DNA from 3 places in the Paenibacillus sp. FSL H8-0280 genome. Region 1 is predicted to be linked to each of the others. Evidence: predicted binding sites of a transcription regulator. Region 1 holds the regulator's gene; each other region holds the start of a gene.

Region 1 (7,380 bases):
AAGCGCCATCGCTATAGATTACATCATAAGTGTAGCCGCTATACCATTGTCCAGGTTGGCCTACTTTTAGGTAAATATCGCGCTCAAAAAAAGCATGAGGTGCTATCACCTGGGACATTTCCGATGGTGAAGAATTAGGTGTTGAAATAGTTGCATCAGCAGCGAAGGACGTGGATCCAACTGAAAAACATGCAGATACAGCTAATAATCCAGCAAGTAATTTCTTTTTCATTTAATCTACTCTCCCTTTAGTTATTTTATCCCGATCGGTAAATATATCATACCTTATATGGAAAATATATACAATAATTAAAAATTTAAGTTTTTACACTACTATTTTTGTTTTGATAAATAAGAAAACTCGCTAACCTTTTAGTCGATGCTTTTGAGTGTGGCAATCGGCATCGCCAGACCGCTTATTATAAAGGGGTGTTTCTGATATATGATTATGATCCATTGGAGCTGTACTGACGGTTCATTTAAAGTTTGTGGGACATCCCCCAAATTGTCTCCTAAATGTCCCCAATGTCGTGAAAAGCTATGATCGACTACGAACTTTAGTTCCTATTCTATTTCGTAAATAGCGCATAAATATTGAAAGAAACTATAATATGAAGCGATCGTACATAAACTGCATACCAGTCCATCAATGGGAACGCGATCAATATATCAAGTTGTACTAATAGCTAAATTCCTTGGTGCTCTAGCGCTGAGGGGTTTTTCTTTTTGTGGACAATTCTCAACATACTTAATCAAAAACCAAATTGCCCACAAAAGTTCACTATTTGTGCGAAATAAATGAGCAAAAATAGTTATTAACAAGATCAATCAAAGAGATTTTTCAGAGTAATTTACTAAGTAATTGAAAAATTATGAGTGCTACTTTATCGCTAAATGTAGATAATTTTTATAAGAGATACTTCCAGGCGTTTAGAAATAGAATAAGGCCTTATCAGCACTTAGCTGACAGGCCTTATTTTCATTTAATTAGACTTTTCTTAACAATGTCGATTTTCGTCTGATGGTAAACTTAGTTATAAAATGCCCATTTCGGATTTCATAGCTATCCATATCCAGTTAGATGAACGATGACTTATTTATATTGGTTTGAGCTGGCAAATGCTCTTTCAGGCTGGGCTTCACAATCCGATCTTCATTACATTTTACTGTCAATCTGAAATTTGAAAGAATCGTAACCCGTAAGATCATCCATTGAGTAAAACTCAACCGTTTTGCTTTCACCTTTTCCCAGGAAGTCAGCCGTACCGTCTGCTGTACCGATTTGTTTTCCGTCTTTGTCGTTAATGGTCGCTTTGAGCAAAGCAACTTCGAATTCTTTATCAGTGTTTTCAATAGAGGCTGTTAAAGACCACATCCCATTATCATCTTTGACGGACACTTCCGATATTTTTAAACCATCAAGTTCATATTCGATTGCTTCAACTGTTTCTGCTACTTCATCTTGCTTAGTTTCTTCTTTTGCTTGCTCAGTGTCTACTAATACATTCGTTTCTACTAGTTCTGTTTCAGTTGATTTCACAGGCACTGTATTGGCTGTTTTTTCTGTCTCACTTCCACAAGCTGTTATTGCTATTGTTAACATTAAGGCTGACAATAAAAGTGATGCTTTTTTCAAGATGATTCCTCCAATATATGTATTCTGCATATAGTCTATCAGACCTAGGTATATTTTTCTATGTAAATGAGAGGAAAAGCTAATACATGTGGAGTCGCAACTAGAAGAGGATAGCCTCTCATAAACCTTAATAAAGGTCATTGTATCAGTCAGTCTGTCCTAAATAGTCGCGAACTTCTAACTTCTTGCGGCACCTTGTCTTTAGACATCTCAGTTGTTCTTATCAGGCAACGACTGAACATTTATTCATTTCTCCTTAGCCATTCATCCTTTTACTCAGATATTAGAATAACCTGCTACGATAATAGATGTATTCCATGAGACTGTTGAATTTAAAACCAAAACTCACCTACTATCGCAGTAAGCTGATACTGTCTATAGAATGAAAGACTTACATAGCACCCTCATAAGGCAACTTGAAAGCCACGAGATAGAAAGGAATTCTAGCATTCACACATTTAAAATTGCAAACATCGTCCAAATACATACAAATCAATGTTTCATTTGTATGTTGAAAGTTTCATATAGAAGAGGTATACTTTAATTAAATTTTGAGCAATTTAATTTTAAATAATTAATTGGAGATGTTAATATGAATCAAGCAAAACAACTAGTGACAGAACAACGTACATTTTTTTATACAGGACAAACTAAAAATATCAAGTATCGGATTAATGCGCTTCAACAGCTTAGAAAAGGAATTGAAAAGTATCAGCAACGGATTCAAGATGCACTTCGGGCAGATTTGAACAAATCAGAGGCGGAAGCTTACGGTTCAGAGATTCGTATTGTTTTGGGTGAACTGGATTTTGCATTAGAACACCTGCAGGAATGGGCTGCACCTAAACAAGTCCCAACCAATTCGGCTATGCCGGATGGGGTGAGCACCATTTATCCGGAACCATACGGAGTGGCGCTTATTATTGCACCTTGGAATTACCCTTTCCAACTGGCCTTTGGTCCACTGATTGGAGCAATTGCAGCCGGTAACTGTGCAGTTATCAAGCCTTCTGAATTAACACCAGCCGTATCTCGTCTGACGTATGATCTGATTCATGAGATTTTCCCTCAGGAGTATATTGCCGTTATGGAAGGGGAAGTTGAAGCCAGCACCGCATTGTTGAAAGAGAAGTTTGATTATATTTTCTTCACAGGAAGCACGGGTGTTGGTCGCATTGTTATGAAGGCAGCTGCGGAGCATCTGACTCCTGTAACTCTTGAGTTGGGTGGTAAGAGTCCTGCTATTGTCCATAACGATGCAGATCTGAAGCTGGTGGCCCAGCGGATTGTTCGTGGTAAGTTCCTCAATGCGGGGCAAACATGCGTTGCTCCGGATTACTTGCTTGTGCATGAACAAGTTCATGATGAACTGATCGATATGATTGGCGCAGAGATCAAAGATAAATTTGGGGATGATGTGTTATTGAACGCTGATTTCCCGCATATTGTTAACGCGCGTAACTTTGATCGGTTGTCGGGATTCCTCACAGATGGCAAAACGCTGATTGGTGGACGTTCTGTACGTGAGCAGTTGCTCATTGAGCCGACTGTACTTGGAGATGTGAACTGGGAATCAGCTGTCATGCAAGAAGAGATCTTCGGTCCGATTCTTCCTGTATTTACGTACAGTGACCTGAACCCAATGCTGGATGAGATTGTTCGCCGGCCAAAACCATTGGCGCTATATCTCTTCACACAAGATGAGCAACTGCAGGAGCAGGTTCTGAATCAAGTGTCCTTCGGTGGGGGATGTATTAATGACACACTTTCTCATATGACTTCACACTATCTCCCGTTTGGTGGTGTAGGAGAGAGTGGGATGGGCTCATATCACGGACAACAGAGCTTTGATGTGTTCTCGCATCACAAAAGTGTTCTGAAACGCAGTGAATAATTAGCCGCTAAAATAACATAAACATGAAAAAAAGAGGTTGTCCTGTTCATCAGGGCAACCTCTTTCGTATTTCATTACATCTAGTTTTGTTACTCAAGTTAAATATTAATGAATATCTCGGAAAAGGCCAATGACTTTACCCAGAATACTAACATGTTTCAAACGTAAAGGTTCGAAGGTCGCATTCTCCGGTTGAAGGCGAATATGATCTTTCTCTTTATAGAACGTTTTCACTGTAGCTTCATCGTCTTCAGTCATTGCAACGACGATATCACCGTTATCAGCAGTTTGCTGTTGACGGACAATAACGTAATCTCCATTAACGATTCCAGCTTCCACCATACTATCTCCCACTACTGAAAGCATAAACACTTTCTGTTCGCCTACATAATGTGTAGGAAGAGGGAAGTAGTCTTCAATGTTCTCGGTTGCAGTGATTGGAACCCCGGCTGTGACCTTACCAACGACAGGAATACGTGCAACGCTATGAGCAAATTGATGAGAATGCTCAGATTCTTCCTGGCTCAAAAGCTCAATGGCTCTTGGCTTGGTAGGGTCGCGTCGGATCAAACCTTTTTTCTCCAAACGATCCAAATGTCCATGTACTGTTGAGCTGGAAGCCAGTCCAACAGCTTCACCAATTTCCCGTACGGAAGGAGGATACCCCTTCAACCGGACTTCATTTCGTATAAACTCCAGAATAGCCTGCTGCCTGCTGGATATCTTCGACATACCGTATCAACCCCATTTTAGTAACGTTTGGGAAAATTATAACATAGAACCTCCGTTCGTACAAACATAAGTTCTAAATAAAATAGCATTAAATCAGTGTTTTTTAACTTTTAGAACCGAATTTGTCCAAAAGGCAGAGCATAATACTGCAAATACTTTGCAAAAGAACTTCAATGAAGATATTTCTCCTTCAAAAAAGAAGCGAACAATTGTTCTAAAAATCTATTGAACAAAACAAGTGTTCGTGTTATATTGATTTCAACAGATAGGAACAAACGTTTGGAGGCGGGTATTTAATGAGATATTCTACTTATCAAAGCATTTATGAACCGATGAATTCGGAACTGGTGAAGTCTAACATAGGGAACTACAAGAAGGTTTTAGCGCGTTTCAAGATTTCTTCATGGATGTTAAAGGTAGCCATTACCTCTTTGATTATATTTATTGGATGCAGCACTGTTTTAACTGTATTTGCTGGCAATGAGAATGATGTTCTGCCTGGAGGGAAGATTGCCGTTTCACAAGGGGAAACCTTATGGAGTATTTCTTTGGAACATAAACCGACGAATATGGATACACGTATTTATATAGAAGCAATTAAGAAAGTGAATCAACTTCATACGACTTCCATCCAAGTGGGTCAAGTACTAGCTCTACCGCAATTTGCAGAATAAAATGCACATCAATGAGTGTTAGCGCGTGTCAGCTTGACAAGCTGCCTTTATCATGGCAAAGTTAATATGACTTTGTATTTTTGGAGGGGACAAGCTTGGATATAGATAGTCTGGTAGCACGCATTAACGAATTGGCTCGTAAGCAAAAGTCCACTGGATTGTCGGAGGAAGAACTTGCTGAACGTGCCGAGCTAAGAGAGATTTATTTGAGCAATATTCGCAGCAATTTCAGACAACAACTGGATACCATTGAGATTGTTGATGATGAGAATGACAAAGGCCACCAAGGCAAACTCAAACACTAACGAAACCTAATGATATCATTATGATATTTAGGTTTCTTCCTGTTATTTTGAGTGTGCAATTTATAGGGGGAAATGTTGGTTTACAGTTATGTAAGCCGATACAAAGACACATAAGGGGGATTCTCATGTCGCGTTCGTTCGAGAGAACGGTTAAGAAAAATTCCAAGCAGTTAAATCAGCAACGCAAAAAAAGTGGTCAACCAATCACTGGTACACCAGGTGAAGAAGTCTTTAAGGGACGCAGCTTGTTGTTCCCAATATTTTTGATCGGTCTCGCCTTTTTGTATCTGTTTATGAGCACATTCCTTGTGCAAGCTCCAATGACAACTTGGGACTGGGTGACCATGCTGCTTTACGTATTTTTGGCAGTCATCTTCATGCTTCGCCGTCCATACATCAAGATTAGCAGTAATCGGATTATAACGACGAAGGGTAATCGTGAACGTTCAATTGGGGTTGACGATATCGTTAAATTCAGAATTGAACCAGGTACGGTTGTAATCGAACATAACAGTCGCGGGAAAAGATGGGTGTTTACCAAGTTATTGAACCGTTACGATACAGATGCGATTGCAGAACGTTTACTGAAGTTTGCAAAAGCACACCAGATCACCGTGGAAACCGTCGAAAAGTAATTATTGCATAAAGGGGTAGATGATCGGAATGGCGTTAAAAGCGATTTTGTTCGACCTAGATGATACTTTATTGTGGGATGAGCGTAGTGTTCGAGAAGCTTTTCATGAGACTTGTCTAATTGCAGCGCAAGAGACTGGGGTCAAACCAGAAGAACTTGAAGAAGCTGTGCGTAATGAGGCACGTGGACTGTATGAATCATATGAAACCTTTCCTTTTACCAAAATGATTGGAATCAATCCGTTTGAAGGCCTATGGGCGAACTTTACTGGTGGGGATCAACCCGAATTCCGTCAGTTGGAACAACTTGCTCCAGTATACCGTAAAGAATCCTGGCGTCGTGGCTTGTTGAAGTTGGGTATAGATCGGGAAGATCTTGCTGAACAACTGGCCGCGCAGTTTGGAGTAGAACGGAGATCCAGACCTCATGTATACGAAGAAACGATGGATACCTTGCGTCAGTTACAAGGAAAGTACAAACTGTTGCTGTTAACGAACGGTTGTCCTGCTTTGCAACAAGAGAAGTTGGATGGTGTACCTGAATTGACTCCATTCTTTGATGAGATTATTATCTCGGGTAACTTCGGAAAAGGAAAACCAGATCCGTCGATATTTGAACATGCTTTGAGTAAACTGAGTGTTAAACCCGAAGAGAGCATGATGGTTGGAGACAAGTTAACGACTGATATTCGTGGTGCTTTATCATCTGGCATCCAATCCGTATGGATTAACCGTGAGCATAAGACCAACAATGAAACGTATGCGCCAGACCATGAAATAACACATTTATCGGAATTAAATCAGCTTATTGCTAATTTCTAAGCAGATCAGCTATAACATCTTTCCTCAGCACCCTGAAACATTGGAAGCTTCAATGAACGATGATGTCGTTCTTGAAGTTACCAATGTTTTTTTATTTGAACTTATTGACTAAATTACCTTGTTAAATGAGATCTCCATTTTTTTTGCTAAAAGTTATTGAAATTAGGGGGAAGCTGGATTAGAATATAACTAACATACTAGTATGACTAGTATTTAGATTGTCCTAAAGCAATTCCTTTTTGACTTACTTCATTAAAATGGAAGCAGGGAGTTATTGCTTATTATTTTCGATTGATTGTAAGCGCTTAATATTTTGAAAAAGCTTCTTTCGATTTGGAGATCACACCACTTAGTAAGTGCTAATTAATGATGTGAAGCACCTTGGATTGTGTGATTCTACATAATACATCAAATTGATATCGCTTACATTTTAGCAATTATCTATTTGGTAGTGGGGGTGAAGTTAAAGGAGTTGTTGTCTTCTACAAGAGGAGAAACGATGGGAAATGTACCTGAATTACTCTTACTTATCAAGTCCTGGATCGGAGTGAAAACACATGGAGTCGGAAACCGCTAAAACAACGTTAACCATGACATCTTTACGTAAAGAGAGCAGATTACGAACGGCAGCAACTTTGTTCCGCAAAGACTGGCAGTTGTATTCACTATTAATCCTTCCCATCA
Region 2 (7,380 bases), 1.6 Mb from region 1:
GCAATATACAAATTTCAAGTAATATGGCCTTTTTGTAGCAAAAGTGTTTTTTGACACGGTATTGGGCGTATATTATACTAAGTGTGCATTGCTGGCAGTCAAGCATCAAGTCCAGTCCTCATCGTTTGCTGACTTTGTGAAAAGCAGTACATCTTCTGGAAGTCACCGGAACGTTTAAAGCGTTTTGCTTTTGAGCGGTTGACTTTATTTTTTGCGTTTCTACATAGTGGGATCATGTTAATATGGATTGACATTGAAACTGTACATTTCATGTTCCGGATGATGATAACGGGATTATGATGATTGTTTGGAGTAATGGAGGATATGAGGGAGGGCGTCTTGTGAATTTACCCAACCGGATTACGCTTGCACGAATTTGCTTAATCCCTTTTTTGATGGTGTTCCTGCTCGTGGATTTTCCATTTTATCCAGAGCCGTTGCAGCTTGGAAGCTTGTCGCTTCCGTATAATCAACTGATTGCTGCTGTTATTTTTATCATCGCCGCAAGCACAGATGGAATTGACGGATACCTTGCGCGGAAAAATAACATGGTTACCAATCTGGGGAAACTGCTCGATCCACTCGCAGACAAGCTGCTGGTTACTGCAGTTTTGATCTCGCTTGTGGAGATGGGCAAGCTGGATTCCTGGATTGCAGTTGTGATTATTAGTCGTGAATTTGCAGTTACCGGCTTGCGTCAAATTGCATTGCTGGATGGTTCGGTTGTTGCCGCCAGTGCTTGGGGCAAGCTGAAGACTGTAGTGCAGATTGTGGCGATTGTGCTGTTGCTGTTGAACAATTTCCCGTTTTCATACACGGGTATTCACGTCGATATTATCGCGGTATGGGCAGCAGCGCTTATTACCATCTGGTCGGGTATCGATTACTTTATCAAAAACAAAAATTTGCTTCATTTAACAAAAGCATAATGGTTTGTTCTTAAATGGGTAATCATGAAGGAAGCATTGGGTCAGGGGCAATAGGAAATTATCCTATTGCCCTTTGATCACTCACCACGTGTACAGGAGGATGCTCAATGAAGGCAGAAATCATTGCAGTTGGCACAGAGCTACTGCTTGGACAAATCGTCAATACCAATGCCAGATATCTATCCCGTGAATTGGCTGCGATGGGGATCGATGTATATTTCCAAACGGTGGTTGGGGATAACCTGAACCGACTTAGTGAAGCTATTCGCATTGCGCAGAGCCGTGCAGACGTTATTTTATTTTCCGGTGGCATCGGACCTACCCAAGATGATCTGACCAAGGATGCGCTCGCAGCTGTTCTTAACCGGAAACTGCATACAGATCGAATGGCAATGGACAAAATTGAGAGCTTTTTCAGAGATCGTAATGTGGATATGACAGAGAATAACCGACGTCAGGCGATCGTTATTGATGGCGGAACACCTCTGGCCAATGAAACGGGCCTTGCGGCAGGAAATGCGATTTCTGACAATGACAAATATTATGTTGTGATGCCTGGACCACCTAAAGAGTTGATTCCAATGTTTGAACAGGAAGTCAAACCTTGGCTGTTCCAGCATGTACTCACAGAAGAGATGCCGATCTATTCCCGAATGCTCAAATTCGCAGGTATTGGTGAATCTGCTCTGGAAGATCGACTTCTGGATCTGATTGACGCGCAGACAGACCCTACGATTGCTCCTTACGCGAGCGAAGGCGAAGTTACGGTACGTGTCTCCACAAAGGCTGCGAGTGAGGGAGAGGCGAAGCTGAAGCTGGATGCGATGGAGGTTCAGATTCGGGAACGTTTGACAGAACATCTCTACGCGAACGAGGATGTGCCTATAGAGTACACGATTGTAACCATGATGTCTGACATGGGGCTGACGCTCAGCGCTGCTGAGAGCTGTACAGGGGGGCTTGTCATGCAAAGTCTGACCTCTGTACCCGGAAGCGCGTCAATGCTCAAAGGTGGAATTGTTTGTTACTCCAATGAAATTAAAGAAAAGCTGCTGAATGTGCCTCATGATTATCTGGAAGGTGAAGATGCACCTGGGGCGGTGAGTCCTGAGGTTGCAAAAGTGCTTGCTGAGCAGATCCGCATGATTGGCGATGCTGATTTTGGCTTGGCTGTTACCGGTGTAGCTGGACCGGGATATTCGGAACGTAAGCCACCCGGACTTGTCTTCATCGCTCTTGCTGAACGTGGAAAAGAGACGGAAATTCATGAGCTGCGTATTAATGGTAATCGCGAGACGGTTCGCATTCGTTCAGCCAAAGCGATTCTCTATCGCTTATGGCAAAAACTTGTGGCGATGGATTGATTAGTTAATAGCTTCGATTGCATTTACAGTTCCAAGCAAGTATAATTAAGGAAGACGGAAGAACCGTAGAATTAGGCTTTACAGCCTTGTTTACGGTTCTTTTTTCTGTTTAATGGAAAGTTTCCTTGAGGAAGAGGCGCCTCGGCCTTTACAAAAAAAACGAATGTATGTTCGAAAAAAAGCTTGGCAAACGTGTTAAAACAAGGTATCATTATCTTATAAACAGTAAAGGGTGTGAGCTTATTGTCAGACCGTCGTGCCGCGCTTGATATGGCGCTCCGTCAAATAGAGAAGCAATTTGGTAAAGGATCCATCATGAAACTGGGTGAGTCCACTCATATGAATGTGGAAATTATTCCCAGTGGTTCCTTGGCTTTGGATATTGCATTAGGAACAGGCGGCTTGCCTAAAGGCCGTATTGTTGAAATATATGGACCTGAATCCTCTGGTAAAACAACCGTAGCATTGCATGCTATCGCTGAAGTACAAAGAGCGGGTGGACAAGCTGCATTTATCGATGCCGAGCATGCTCTTGACCCACAATACGCAAGCAAACTTGGTGTTAATATTGATGAATTGCTTCTGTCTCAGCCAGATACGGGTGAGCAAGGGCTGGAAATTGCAGAAGCTCTTGTGCGCAGTGGTGCAGTAGATATCGTCGTTATTGACTCTGTAGCCGCATTGGTTCCAAAAGCAGAGATTGAAGGCGAAATGGGTGATTCACACGTTGGTTTACAAGCGCGTTTGATGTCTCAGGCGCTGCGTAAACTGTCTGGTGCAATCAGCAAATCCAAAACAATCGCAATCTTCATTAACCAGCTTCGTGAGAAAGTCGGCGTTATGTTTGGTAACCCGGAAACAACACCTGGTGGTCGTGCTCTGAAGTTTTATTCCACAGTACGTCTGGATGTGCGTCGTATTGAGAGTATCAAATCAGGCAATGACATGATTGGTAACCGTACTCGTATTAAAGTTGTGAAAAACAAAGTGGCACCTCCGTTTAAACAAGCGGAAGTGGATATCATGTATGGTGAGGGTATTTCGAGAGAAGGCAGTATCATTGACATTGGTACAGAGCTGGACATCGTTAATAAAAGTGGTGCATGGTACTCCTACGAAGGCGAGCGTTTAGGACAAGGCCGTGAGAACGCAAAGCAGTTCATGAAAGAGCATAAAGATATTGCTGACATCATTGAACAAAAAATTCGTGTAGCCAGTAACTTGGTTACTGCAGTTCCTGCGCCAACTAGTGAAGAGCAACAAAAAGAAGCAGAAGAAGAACAAGAATTGTTTGAAATCAACGAGTAATCTCTCAAAACCTCCCTTGTAGGGAGGACCCTGAGGGTGTTCCCCATTGGACTCCGTAAACTTATCTGATTGAGCTTGGATCAATCTGGATAATGGATTGTAGTGGGAGTACTCGTGCTGTCTAACAGCCCCTGTCCCAATGGACAGGGGCTGTTAGCACGCTAACTGTGAAGTAAAGGGCCGGGCAGAGTTCCCGGTCTTTTGTATTATTAGTGTTCTTTGTCTTATGTGAAGGTGTGTTTGGCGTAGTCAGAATGAAAATGTTATGAAAGGGGAGACCAGAATGGATCAACATGACGAGGATTTATATGAAGAAGCAGAACAGGATGGCCTATCCCAATTTCCGGACAACGAAGAACTTATTATTACACGTGTAGAACGAACGAAGAGCAGGCAAGCTCGTTATCGAATCACTTTTGGCATCCACTCCATTACGGTTCTTGAAGATGTGATGATTAAATACAGGATGACTCAAGGTAATACGTTTATGAAGAAGGATCTGGAGGAAATCATTGTAGCTGACGAGCGACAGCGGACGTATGCACAGTCTCTGCGTTTTTTGGAGCATAAGCCACGTACGCGCCATGAATTAAGTCAGAAACTTCGTCAGAAGGAGTTTGCTGCACCTTTGATTGAAGAGGCGCTGGATCGGCTTGAGCGGGAGAACCTGGTGGATGACGATCTATTTGCGAAGGAATGGACAAGACAGCGTATGGAGGGCAAGCGGAAGGGAAAACTGTGGATAAGGCAAGAGCTGCGTCAGAAGGGCATTGCCAATGATCTCATTGTTGAGGCACTAGAAGGGATCAGTACAGATGCGGAATTTGAGACTGCCTTGAGTGCAGGACGCAAAAAATGGAATCAGGTCAAAGGGGACGTCAAAGAGAAGAAAAATAAAACGCTTCCCTTCCTAATGAGACGTGGTTTTTCAATGGATATGGTGCGCCGGGTCGTGAATTGTTTAATTGAAGAAGATGAGGCTGGGGACCCTGAAGATGACGAAGCGTTGTTATGGGATTAGCAGACTAGAGTCTCTATACTGCATTCTCTTGACAATTTCTTTCGTCAAATACTAAAATGGACATGAGTCTGTAAGAAATGGACAACCCTTTTTCCTTCCAAAAAAGCGGTTTCGGTTTCTTAAGATTTATACCATTCTTAATTATGGGTTCGCTGGAAACAGTGAATAGTACGTGGAAACATGTACATGTGAAATGAAAATCGGCGGGGGATCGCCGTGAGTATTCGTTATTCCCAAACATATGTAAGGTTTGAAAACTGCAAATTGACCCAAGGAATGCCTTGGAGGAACCAACGAGGAGGTGAACAGTATGAATCCTGCAATCACGATCGCTCTCGTTGTGGCCGCGCTAATCATTGGGTTCGGAGTAGGGTATTTTATTCGCAAATCTCTTGCAGAGGCTAAAATCTCTAGTGCGGAACAAGCTGCCGTACAAATCGTGGAGAACGCGAAGAAAGAGGCAGAGGCACTGAAGAAAGAAACGGTGCTGGAAGCGAAGGATGAAATCCATCGCATTCGTGCTGAAGCTGAAAAAGACACTCGTGAACGTCGGAATGAAATTCAACGACAAGAAAGACGATTGTTGCAAAAAGAAGAGTCGCTGGATAAAAAATTGGAATCACTCGAACGTAAAGAAGAGCAAGTGGCTAACAAAGAGAAACGAATTGATGAGACTCAGCAGCAGATCGAAATGATTTACAAAAACCAGGTGACAGAGTTGGAACGTATATCCAACCTCACCATGGAAGACGCACGCAGTATCATACTGTCCAACGTAGAACAGGAAGTCCGTCATGAGACGGCTCAAATGATCAAGGACATTGAACAACAAGCGAAGGAAGAAGCGGACAAGAAGTCCCGCGAGATTATTACACTCGCCATCCAACGTTGTGCGGCTGACCACGTAGCGGAAACAACGGTATCTGTTGTTACCCTGCCAAATGAAGAAATGAAAGGCCGGATTATCGGTCGTGAAGGACGTAACATCCGTGCGCTTGAAACCCTTACAGGGATTGACCTCATTATCGATGATACGCCAGAAGCTGTTATTCTGTCGGGCTTTGACCCGATTCGCCGTGAAATCGCCCGTACTGCCCTGGAGAAACTGGTGGCTGATGGACGTATTCACCCGGCACGGATTGAAGAGATGGTTGAGAAATCCCGCAAAGAAGTGGATGAGCGTATCCGTGAATACGGTGAGCAAGCTACCTTTGAAGTGGGCGTGCATGGTCTGCATCCGGATCTGATCAAAATTTTGGGCCGGTTGAAGTTCCGTACAAGTTACGGTCAGAACGTCTTGAAACATTCCATGGAAGTCGCTTATCTGGCTGGACTGATGGCTGGCGAACTAGGAGAAGACGTAACTCTGGCAAGACGTGCAGGTCTATTGCATGACATCGGTAAAGCGCTGGATCACGAAGTGGAAGGATCACACGTCGAAATTGGCGTGGAACTGGCGAAGAAATACAAAGAACATCCGGTTGTAATCAACAGTATCGCGTCCCATCACGGAGATTGCGAAGCGACTTCGGTCATTGCCATGTTGGTTGGCGCAGCAGATGCGCTCTCCGCAGCAAGACCAGGCGCACGCCGCGAAACGCTGGAAACGTATATCAAACGACTGGAGAAGCTGGAAGAAATCTCAGAGTCCTTCGAAGGTGTCGAGAAATCGTACGCCATTCAGGCCGGACGCGAAGTTCGCGTTATGGTACAGCCTGAGAAGATCGATGATGCTGAAGCCTTCCGCTTAGCCCGTGACATCACGAAGATGATTGAGAATGAACTCGACTATCCGGGTCACATCAAAGTCACCGTCATCCGGGAAACCCGTGCGGTTGAATACGCAAAATAGAGCATTACGGAAAAGTGGCCGCAGTAGTGGGCCACTTTTCCTGTTGATAGCCTGTTAAAAGGCAACTACACATCATGGAGCATGAGATAGAGTCCTGCAAAGGTTCAACATTTGAAGTAAGAGGACTTTGCAGGAATTGAGGAGGCAGTAATCAATGAAAGTTTTGTTTATTGGTGACATTGTAGGTAACGTGGGACGTAAGGCATTAAAGGAAAATTTACCGTACCTGAAAACGAAGTATAAGCCACATGTAGTGATTGTGAATGGTGAAAATGCGGCAGCAGGTCGTGGCATTACCGGTGCAATCGCAAATGAGTTTTTCAACTGGGGTGTACATGGTATTACACTTGGTAATCATACTTGGGACAATAAGGATATTTTTGATTTTATAGATGATGAGCCCCGCATGATTCGTCCAGCGAACTTTCCACCAGGCACACCAGGACGAGGGTACACGGTTGTCAAAGGCGAAGGGAAAGAGCTAGCGATTGTCAATCTTCAAGGAAGAACGTTCCTGCCTGCTCTGGATTGTCCATTCCGTGTAGCTGATGAAATTGTAGATGAGCTGCGTCAAGACCATAAATGTATTTTAGTCGATATGCATGCTGAAGCAACGTCAGAAAAGATTGCCATGGGATGGCATCTGGATGGACGTGCGTCTCTCGTTGTAGGTACACATACGCATGTACAAAGTAATGATGATCGGATTTTGCCTGGAGGAACGGCTTACTTGACGGATGCAGGCATGGTAGGACCTCGTGACGGCATATTGGGCATGGAGCGTGAGGCCGTGCTGCGTAAGTTCTACACCCAGCTACCTGTACGTTTTGTTGTGGATGATGGCAAATGGCACTTCCATGGTGTTTTTGTTGAAATTGATGAAGCCACAGGTGCGGCAACACGCAT
Region 3 (7,380 bases), 3.0 Mb from region 1:
TCACCGGTTTTGACCAAATTAATCCGTATCTATACGGCGATGAACTTGCAAGATTGCAAAACTTCACGCCCGTAGGTATGCCCTACGCGGCTGGTTATGCCTGCGGTTATCACTTAATCCAATATTATCTGAACAAAACAGGTACACCGATCACCGAAGCAACCATCACTCCGGCAAGTGTCATCCTTGCTGAAACAAAGGACTTTTGGAATGAAGACACCCTATTTCACCGTTAAAGATATCATTCAGATCACAGGCATCACCAAACGCGCATTACATTATTACGATAAAACAGATCTCCTAAAACCGAGCAAAGTCGAGGACAACGGCTATCGGTATTACGATCAAGAGGCACTCGGGAATCTGCAAATGATTCTGTTGTTCAAAGAAATGAATTTCTCATTAAAAGACATTGCGGCCATGATGCAACTCTCCAAAGAAGAACAGAAAGATATCCTAAGAAAGCACCGCAGCACACTCGTTCAACGCAAACAAAAGCTCGAAACCATCATCGACCAGTTGGACGAGTATGTGGATGGAACGGATCTCTCTCATCTTAATCTGTTTGACGATTCTCCCATTCTGTCCATTCAAGAGCAATATGAATCCGAGGCGAAGTTCATCTACGGAGATACCGTGAAATATCAGGAATTCGAAGCCAATGTGAGCGAGCTGTCTGTGGAAGAACAAGAAAAAGCCTACCAGCAGTTCTCGGTCAACATGGAGCAGGTATTTCGGGAGTTGGCGAAGCATCAGGATCTATCTCCTGCTTCTGGTGAGGTGCAGGCGCTATTGCGTGAATGGAAGAGTTGTCTGGAGCAATTTATGAGTTGTGATGCTGAGATTTTGAGATGTATTGCGGAAGCCTATACGACGGATCGTCGCTATGCGGGTTATTTTGATCAGTTTGGCGATGAGGTTTTTTTGAGGTTTTTGTATGAAGCGATTATGATTTTTATACAATCGGCATCGAACAGATAAGCTTTCGGGTGAAAAGAAGTACCCATACTTCGCCACAAACGTGTCTCAATTCGTGGTTTAACCTCACAGAGCGCCCGCAAGCCTTCCGGCTGTGTGATATACAGATAGTCTCCCGCGAGCATCCGCACCTCGGCCCCACGCTCCGCCGCCCGCTTTAAGTGCGGGGCCAGTAGTTTCACCCCGGACTGCATGATAAAGGACGTCATAATATAAATCCCGGACGCATGGTGCATCCGGGTAATCAGTTCATCGACCAGGTTATCTGTAATGAGTTTAACGTTAAGCTTCGTCGACATCAATCAGGTACACCCGTTCCTGGAATGCACCGCGCGCTTCCGCTTTGTCTGCCTGAAGCTTATCCAGCTGCGCTGCATTCGCCCCGTGTACCTCCGCCAGCGCTCGGATCACCTCCAGCATGTCTGCCAACTCTTCCAACGCTTCCTGATCGCTTGATGCATTTAAGTACTCATCCGATTCTTCTTGTAGCTTCGTTCTTAATTCTTGCTTATACTCCTCCGAGTCTAGAATGCGGGTCCGGCATTCCTTACCGCTGGATGTGATAATATCCGGAATCTTGTCCCGCACCAATTTGTTATATGTAGGCATGTGGTATAACATCCTTTCTGCTCTTGAAGTCTCCCAGCCCCGATCCAAAATCTCCCTTGTTGCGATTATACAAGTTGCTATGTGGAGGGATGGGTTGAGTTAATAGAAAATAATTAACAAACACACCAACGGGCACGACGTCAACAATGCCGCTGTCAAACTGATCTGTCCTGCGACTCGTCCTCCAGTAAACTCTTGCCTTGAAAAGAACATCCAGATCGAGAGGTACGTAGCGCCTAGTGGGAATGAGATTATCCCGCTAAACGTACTCGGTTCCATATACCCAATCATCATGCTTTTACCGATTAGGATTAAAGTAACCAATTCCAATATAGATAATATGAAAAACGCGATAGCAATTACTCTTTTCAAAATGTACACCTACTTTCCAGATGCAAAGCAAAGAGCATCCTTTGTAATCTCTGCATCACATATCCTTTATTTGGATGATGTCATCTTGTAAGCGTAACATAGATTAATCAAACATTTAACCCAAATGATCAATTAAAAAAACATCTTACTCTGATGAATCATCCTCCAATCGAGTGGCTAACTCGTCCAATATCTCTTCTGTTCGTTGAAGAAGCTTTTCAATGTTGTCCAGTTCTATTGGCTGGTCATGTGGGTAATCCGCTAGGGATGACATATGTTGCATCGTACCGATGAACAAGGCAATATCCAATCCGGGTTCAGTGTCCGTATGCACTAAAGGCAAGATTACGTTCATGGTGAGTTCCTTGGGTGGATGAACTGAATGATACTTATGGATATAAAGCGCCTTGATCATGGAGGCTAGAGCCCAATCGCAGAGAATCAGGCAGGCTTTGAACTGATTGTGATTATGCATAATTGCAGCAAGTTTGATGTGATACTGGGAAAGTCGTTGATATTCAAATTCATCATTCTGCCGATTCGTGTAGGAGTAAGCGTGATTCAAGGTAATCAACTCCTCAATATTTTAGTTTAGAATCCACACTACATTTGAACACTCTGCATAATTTTTTAAAACTTTTGGGCAAGATACAAACAAATATTACTACATAGTAGTTTTAAATACAAATTACTTATTATCTATCGGTTAATTAACGATGATTCTTTCTCTACACTTCTAATTAAAGAGAGGTGTTCATATGTCCGAACTTTTAGAATTAGTGGGCGCGAGAATAAGAGATCTAAGAAAATCTAGAGATCTGTCTCAAGAAGCATTAGCTGAAAATGCGGGGTTTAATCCAAGTTACATTGGTTTTATTGAACGAGCAGAACGAAATATATCTTTAAAAAATCTTGAAAAGATTGCTGCCGCTTTAGATGTCGGTGTATATGAACTGTTTACATACGTTAAGGAGCGTGAAGATCTCTCGCAGGATGATTCCAATATTACTAAGATCATTTCTCTATTAAGAACCCATGAACCTAAGCACATTTTAATGGTGCTTAATATAATTACTGAGATCTTCGATACTTATGATAAAAACTAAAATAACGAGGAGCACGCCGATCGTACACGACCGGAATGTTACCTCGTTATTTTCATTATTCCTTCATCTTTTATTCACGTAATTACGTACTATATTTACTTTATTATGTAATTTAGACATTGAACATTTGTTCGTCTTACGATAAAATCAATATACATTCTACGTTATTACGTACGTAAAACAGGGGGATGCCTATGAACTTCAGTTATAGTTTTCCAGCGATTCGCGGGATTCAAGCTGGAAGAGATTTTTATACAGTAATGTGCCCATTGAAATTAATACCTCGGATATTCCTTTTTGATGAGGAGGAAATTCCGGCCGACCACCGTGCACAACGTTTAATGAATAAATCAAGAATTCCGGATATTACGAACTATATTCTTGAGAATCCTAAAGATTATATTTTCTCTTCGTTAACTGCATCAGTAAACGGCGAGCTAATTTTCCAGCCACAATCAGAAGAGTTTAAAGATCTTGGTTATTTGAATATTTCTTTAGATGCTCAATTTCTCATTAATGACGGTCAACATAGACGTGCAGCTATTGAAGAAGCTCTCAAAATTTCGCCTGAACTTGGTGACGAAACAATATCAGTAGTATTCTTTCATGACCTTGGACTTCTGCGCTCTCAGCAAATGTTTTCGGATTTGAATCGTCATGCAGTGAATACCACATCTTCAATCGGAATTCTATACGATCACCGTGATCAACTATCTTTGATCACTAAAAGTTTAATTAATGAAATTCCTTTATTGGAGCGATATACGGATCGTGAGAAAGTGTCGTTGTCCAAAAACTCTCCTAAATTGTTTGCTCTGAATCACATTTTCAATACGATCTGTAAACTGTTAGGTAAGCGCAAAGGTGAGTTAATCTCAGAACCGGAGAAAAAATTTGTTTCTGAGTTCTGGGCTCTACTTTGTGTTTCTATATTGGAATGGCAAGATGTACTCAATAAGCGAACCTCGCCAAGAGATCTTCGTATTGGTTCGGTTGTAGCGCATGGTGTATTTCTCGAAGCTATTGGTATAGTTGGGCACTATCTTTATCGTTATCATGCAGATCAATGGGAATTGTACGTAAAAGAACTATCCAAAATCGACTGGAGCCGCGATAATAAAGCGGATTGGTTAGGTCGTGCTTATGGACAAACCGGACGTATTAACAAGACAAATGAGACCATTCAATTGACTGCAAATCTCATAAAATTTAAATTAGGGCTCCCCTTAACAGAAGCCGAGCAGAAAATTGAAAATAAAATAAAAGAAGGTACATCTACTGATGTTTAATATATTTAATACTGGAAGCAAGTTCGTTGAAGCCAAAGAACTAGTCAAAGAAGTCTATTTAGCAGATGAGAAGCCTTGGGTCGTAGGTTTCAGTGGGGGAAAAGACTCAACGGCAGTTGTACAACTAGTCTTTCAAGCCTTATCTGAGCTAGAACCTTCTCTTCTGAAGAAAAAAGTGTACGTCATTTCATCAGATACTCAAGTAGAAACTCCTTTAATTATAGACAAAATCACGCGAACTCTTGGACGCATACAAAATAAAGCACTCGCTGTAGGTTTGCCTATTGAAACACACAAGGTACGTCCAAAAGTTGAGCAAACCTTTTGGGCCTCTATTATTGGAAAAGGTTATCCTACTCCTCGTCAAAAGTTCAGATGGTGTACGGATCGTTTGAAAATCGAGCCTGCTAACCGCTTCATTCTTGATAAAGTAGATCAGTTTGGTGAAGTGGTTATGTTACTAGGAGTTCGAGATTCCGAAAGTTCTACAAGAGCAGGAGTAATGCAGTCTCATACTATAGAAGGTTCAAATTTAATGCGTCACTCTACACTTCGAAACGCATTTGTTTTTGCTCCGATTCGCTCCTACACTCTTGATGATGTATGGGAATTTTTATTGCAGTATGAGTCACCATGGGGCGATGATAATAATGAACTGCTTCAGCTCTATCAAGATTCAAGTAGTGAATGCCCTCTCGTGGTAGACAAAGAGATAAAAGAAAGTGCAGGTTCTTGTGGAAACAGTCGTTTTGGGTGTTGGACATGTACAGTTGTTAATGAAGATAAGGCGTTAAGCGGATTTATTAATAACGGTGTAGATTGGTTACGTCCATTATATGATTTTAGAAATTTCCTTGTTCAAATACGTGAAGACCGTACGAAAAGACAAAAACATCGTATGAATGGCGAAGTCTATCTGACAACAAATTTAGGCGGAATAGATCCTGATGATTTGAGTCATCCGAGAATCTACAAATCTGAAATGAAGCATTATATTGAAGAAAATAAAATTAACCTTGCTTCTGTGGAGGAATTGGATATTTTAATCGTTGATGATGAGAATCCAGATGCTCTTCCTAAACGTTTTGGCGTCGGTCCTTTCACAATGAAAGCTCGGGAAGAAATTCTTCGAAAATTATTACAAACTCAAGAAGAAATTCGCCAAATGCATGACCCTAACGTTGAATTAATCACATTTGAAGAGCTTAAGGCGATTCGGAAATATTGGCATGACGACCTACAGTGGGAAGATCGACTTCCTCTGATCGTCGAAGAAGAAACAGGTATAGTTTACGATTGGCATCAAAATGATCGTCCTGTATTCAAAGAAGACCAAGTTACCGATCTTGAATCTCTTTGTCAAGAAGAAGGAGTCAACCTTAACCTTCTTAAAGAATTAATATCTGTTGAGAAAGAATACTCCGGTGTAAAAGTAAGAAGAGGACTATTCCAGGCATTTGATAAAACACTCAGACAAGATTTCTTACATTTATAAAGGTGGATAAATAATCAATGCACATTCAAAAACTGGCTCTCCGAAATATAGGTGCTTACTATGGAGAGCTCAATAAATTTGATTTCCGTACAAAGACTAACCGTAACGTAATACTACTTGGTGGGAAAAATGGTGCTGGTAAAACGACAATACTAGAATCTTTAAGAATCGTTTTATTTGGCTCTATGGCATATGGTTTTGTTACTGAGAATGAACCCTATTATCGTAAAATTAGAACATTACTGAATCGTAAAGCAATTAATGAGAATGTGACTGACGCATTTCAGATTACTCTTGATTACAGTTCCACTGAGGATTTCGAATTACATGAATATTCATTAGTAAGAAGCTGGCGAATAAAAAATGATCGTATTCGTGAGAGTTTTGCAGTTAAACGTGATAATCAATTCTTATCTGCTCAACAAACTTCTGATTTCCAAAGTCGATTACGTGAAGAAATGCCTCCAAAATTATTTGAACTTTGCCTTTTTGATGGTGAGGATATTTCGCGTATTGTTTCTGAAGAAAAAATTCCAGAGTACTTGAAAGAGTCAGGTAAGATTCTATTTAATCTGGATCTATTCGTAAATTTGGAAAAGGATTTGAACACATACCGAATACAATATGCTCAGCAAAATGCCAGTGCAGCAGAAGAAGTTGCTCAGTATGAAAAACTCGAGATGGAGATTGATCAACTCAAAGCAACAATCGACGAAAAACAACAGCTTACAGTGCTGCATGAAGAAGAGATAAACAATCTGAATGATGCTATTAAACAAGATAAAAAGGATTTCGAAATTCACGGTGGCTTACTTCAGGAAAAAAGACAAGAAATTGTTTCTAGAATAAACGTTATTGAGAACAAACGCAAAACGAATTCAGAACATGTACGGCATTTCGTCTCATCTCTTCTTCCCTTCTTTATAGCGAGGAAACAACTCAGACAAGTATATCATCAGCTAAATGGAGAAAAACAATTTGAGTCATACGATTATGTTGCAAACTCACTAGTAGAAGAAAAGCTAGCTTCTCTTCTTAATAATGTACTTGGGCCAAGCAAAGAGGTTGATGAACGTGAAGTAACATCTGTATTTGAAGGTCTACTGAATTTAATAAAACCCGATCAAACCAAATTAATTCATCGTGCATCGTTTGAGCAGCGTAGCGAGATTCATAATTTGAATAAACAAATTCAAGCACTTAATGTAACCGAATATGTTAGCCGTTTTGATGAAAATGCTATCTTGTTAAAAGAATCTCAAGAATTAAGGACTCAATTAGAAACGAATGATCAAGCCAGCGAATTCAAAGAACTTCTGGAACGAATTGAACAGAAAACAAAACAAGCTGAGCAACACAATATGATGATGGAACAAATTGAATTTGAAATTCAAGCCCTGTCTGAAAGCTTGCATGCTAAAATACTGCAAAAAGAAAAAGTAGAAGACAAGATTCGAGAATATCATAAATCTGAAAAGTCATATGAAATGACTGAGAAATTACTAAAAGTTAGTCAACGTTTTAGAGAACG

What was found. Region 1 encodes LexA, which represses DNA repair genes until DNA is damaged. Its sites were predicted from a motif close to CGAACATATGTTCG; they were not measured.
Region 2: the regulator LexA is predicted to act here: its motif matches at 2,454-2,467, upstream of recA (recombinase RecA).
Region 3: the regulator LexA is predicted to act here: its motif matches at 3,186-3,199, upstream of dndB (DNA sulfur modification protein DndB).

What each region holds. Positions count from the first base shown of each region.
Region 1 covers NZ_CP150296.1:4,088,364-4,095,743, reverse strand. Annotated here, with positions in the region: gene MHI12_RS17875 (hypothetical protein) at 1-232, opposite strand, end outside; gene MHI12_RS17870 (hypothetical protein) at 1,157-1,636, opposite strand; gene MHI12_RS17865 (aldehyde dehydrogenase) at 2,229-3,530, shown strand; gene lexA (transcriptional repressor LexA) at 3,636-4,262, opposite strand; gene MHI12_RS17855 (LysM peptidoglycan-binding domain-containing protein) at 4,559-4,936, shown strand; gene MHI12_RS17850 (DUF896 domain-containing protein) at 5,032-5,241, shown strand; gene MHI12_RS17845 (hypothetical protein) at 5,367-5,876, shown strand; gene MHI12_RS17840 (HAD family hydrolase) at 5,905-6,696, shown strand; gene MHI12_RS17835 (ABC transporter permease subunit) at 7,287-7,380, shown strand, end outside.
Region 2 covers NZ_CP150296.1:2,532,642-2,540,021, forward strand. Annotated here, with positions in the region: gene MHI12_RS11400 (YajQ family cyclic di-GMP-binding protein) at 1-22, shown strand, start outside; gene pgsA (CDP-diacylglycerol--glycerol-3-phosphate 3-phosphatidyltransferase) at 342-929, shown strand; gene MHI12_RS11410 (competence/damage-inducible protein A) at 1,037-2,293, shown strand; gene recA (recombinase RecA) at 2,537-3,601, shown strand; gene MHI12_RS11420 (regulatory protein RecX) at 3,885-4,622, shown strand; gene rny (ribonuclease Y) at 4,933-6,474, shown strand; gene MHI12_RS11430 (TIGR00282 family metallophosphoesterase) at 6,629-7,380, shown strand, end outside.
Region 3 covers NZ_CP150296.1:1,113,161-1,120,540, reverse strand. Annotated here, with positions in the region: gene MHI12_RS04985 (DUF2268 domain-containing protein) at 1-236, shown strand, start outside; gene MHI12_RS04980 (MerR family transcriptional regulator) at 211-981, shown strand; gene MHI12_RS04975 (hypothetical protein) at 903-1,277, opposite strand; gene MHI12_RS04970 (phosphoribosyl-ATP pyrophosphohydrolase) at 1,261-1,587, opposite strand; gene MHI12_RS04965 (HEPN domain-containing protein) at 2,105-2,524, opposite strand; gene MHI12_RS04960 (helix-turn-helix domain-containing protein) at 2,718-3,065, shown strand; gene dndB (DNA sulfur modification protein DndB) at 3,260-4,354, shown strand; gene dndC (DNA phosphorothioation system sulfurtransferase DndC) at 4,347-5,849, shown strand; gene dndD (DNA sulfur modification protein DndD) at 5,867-7,380, shown strand, end outside.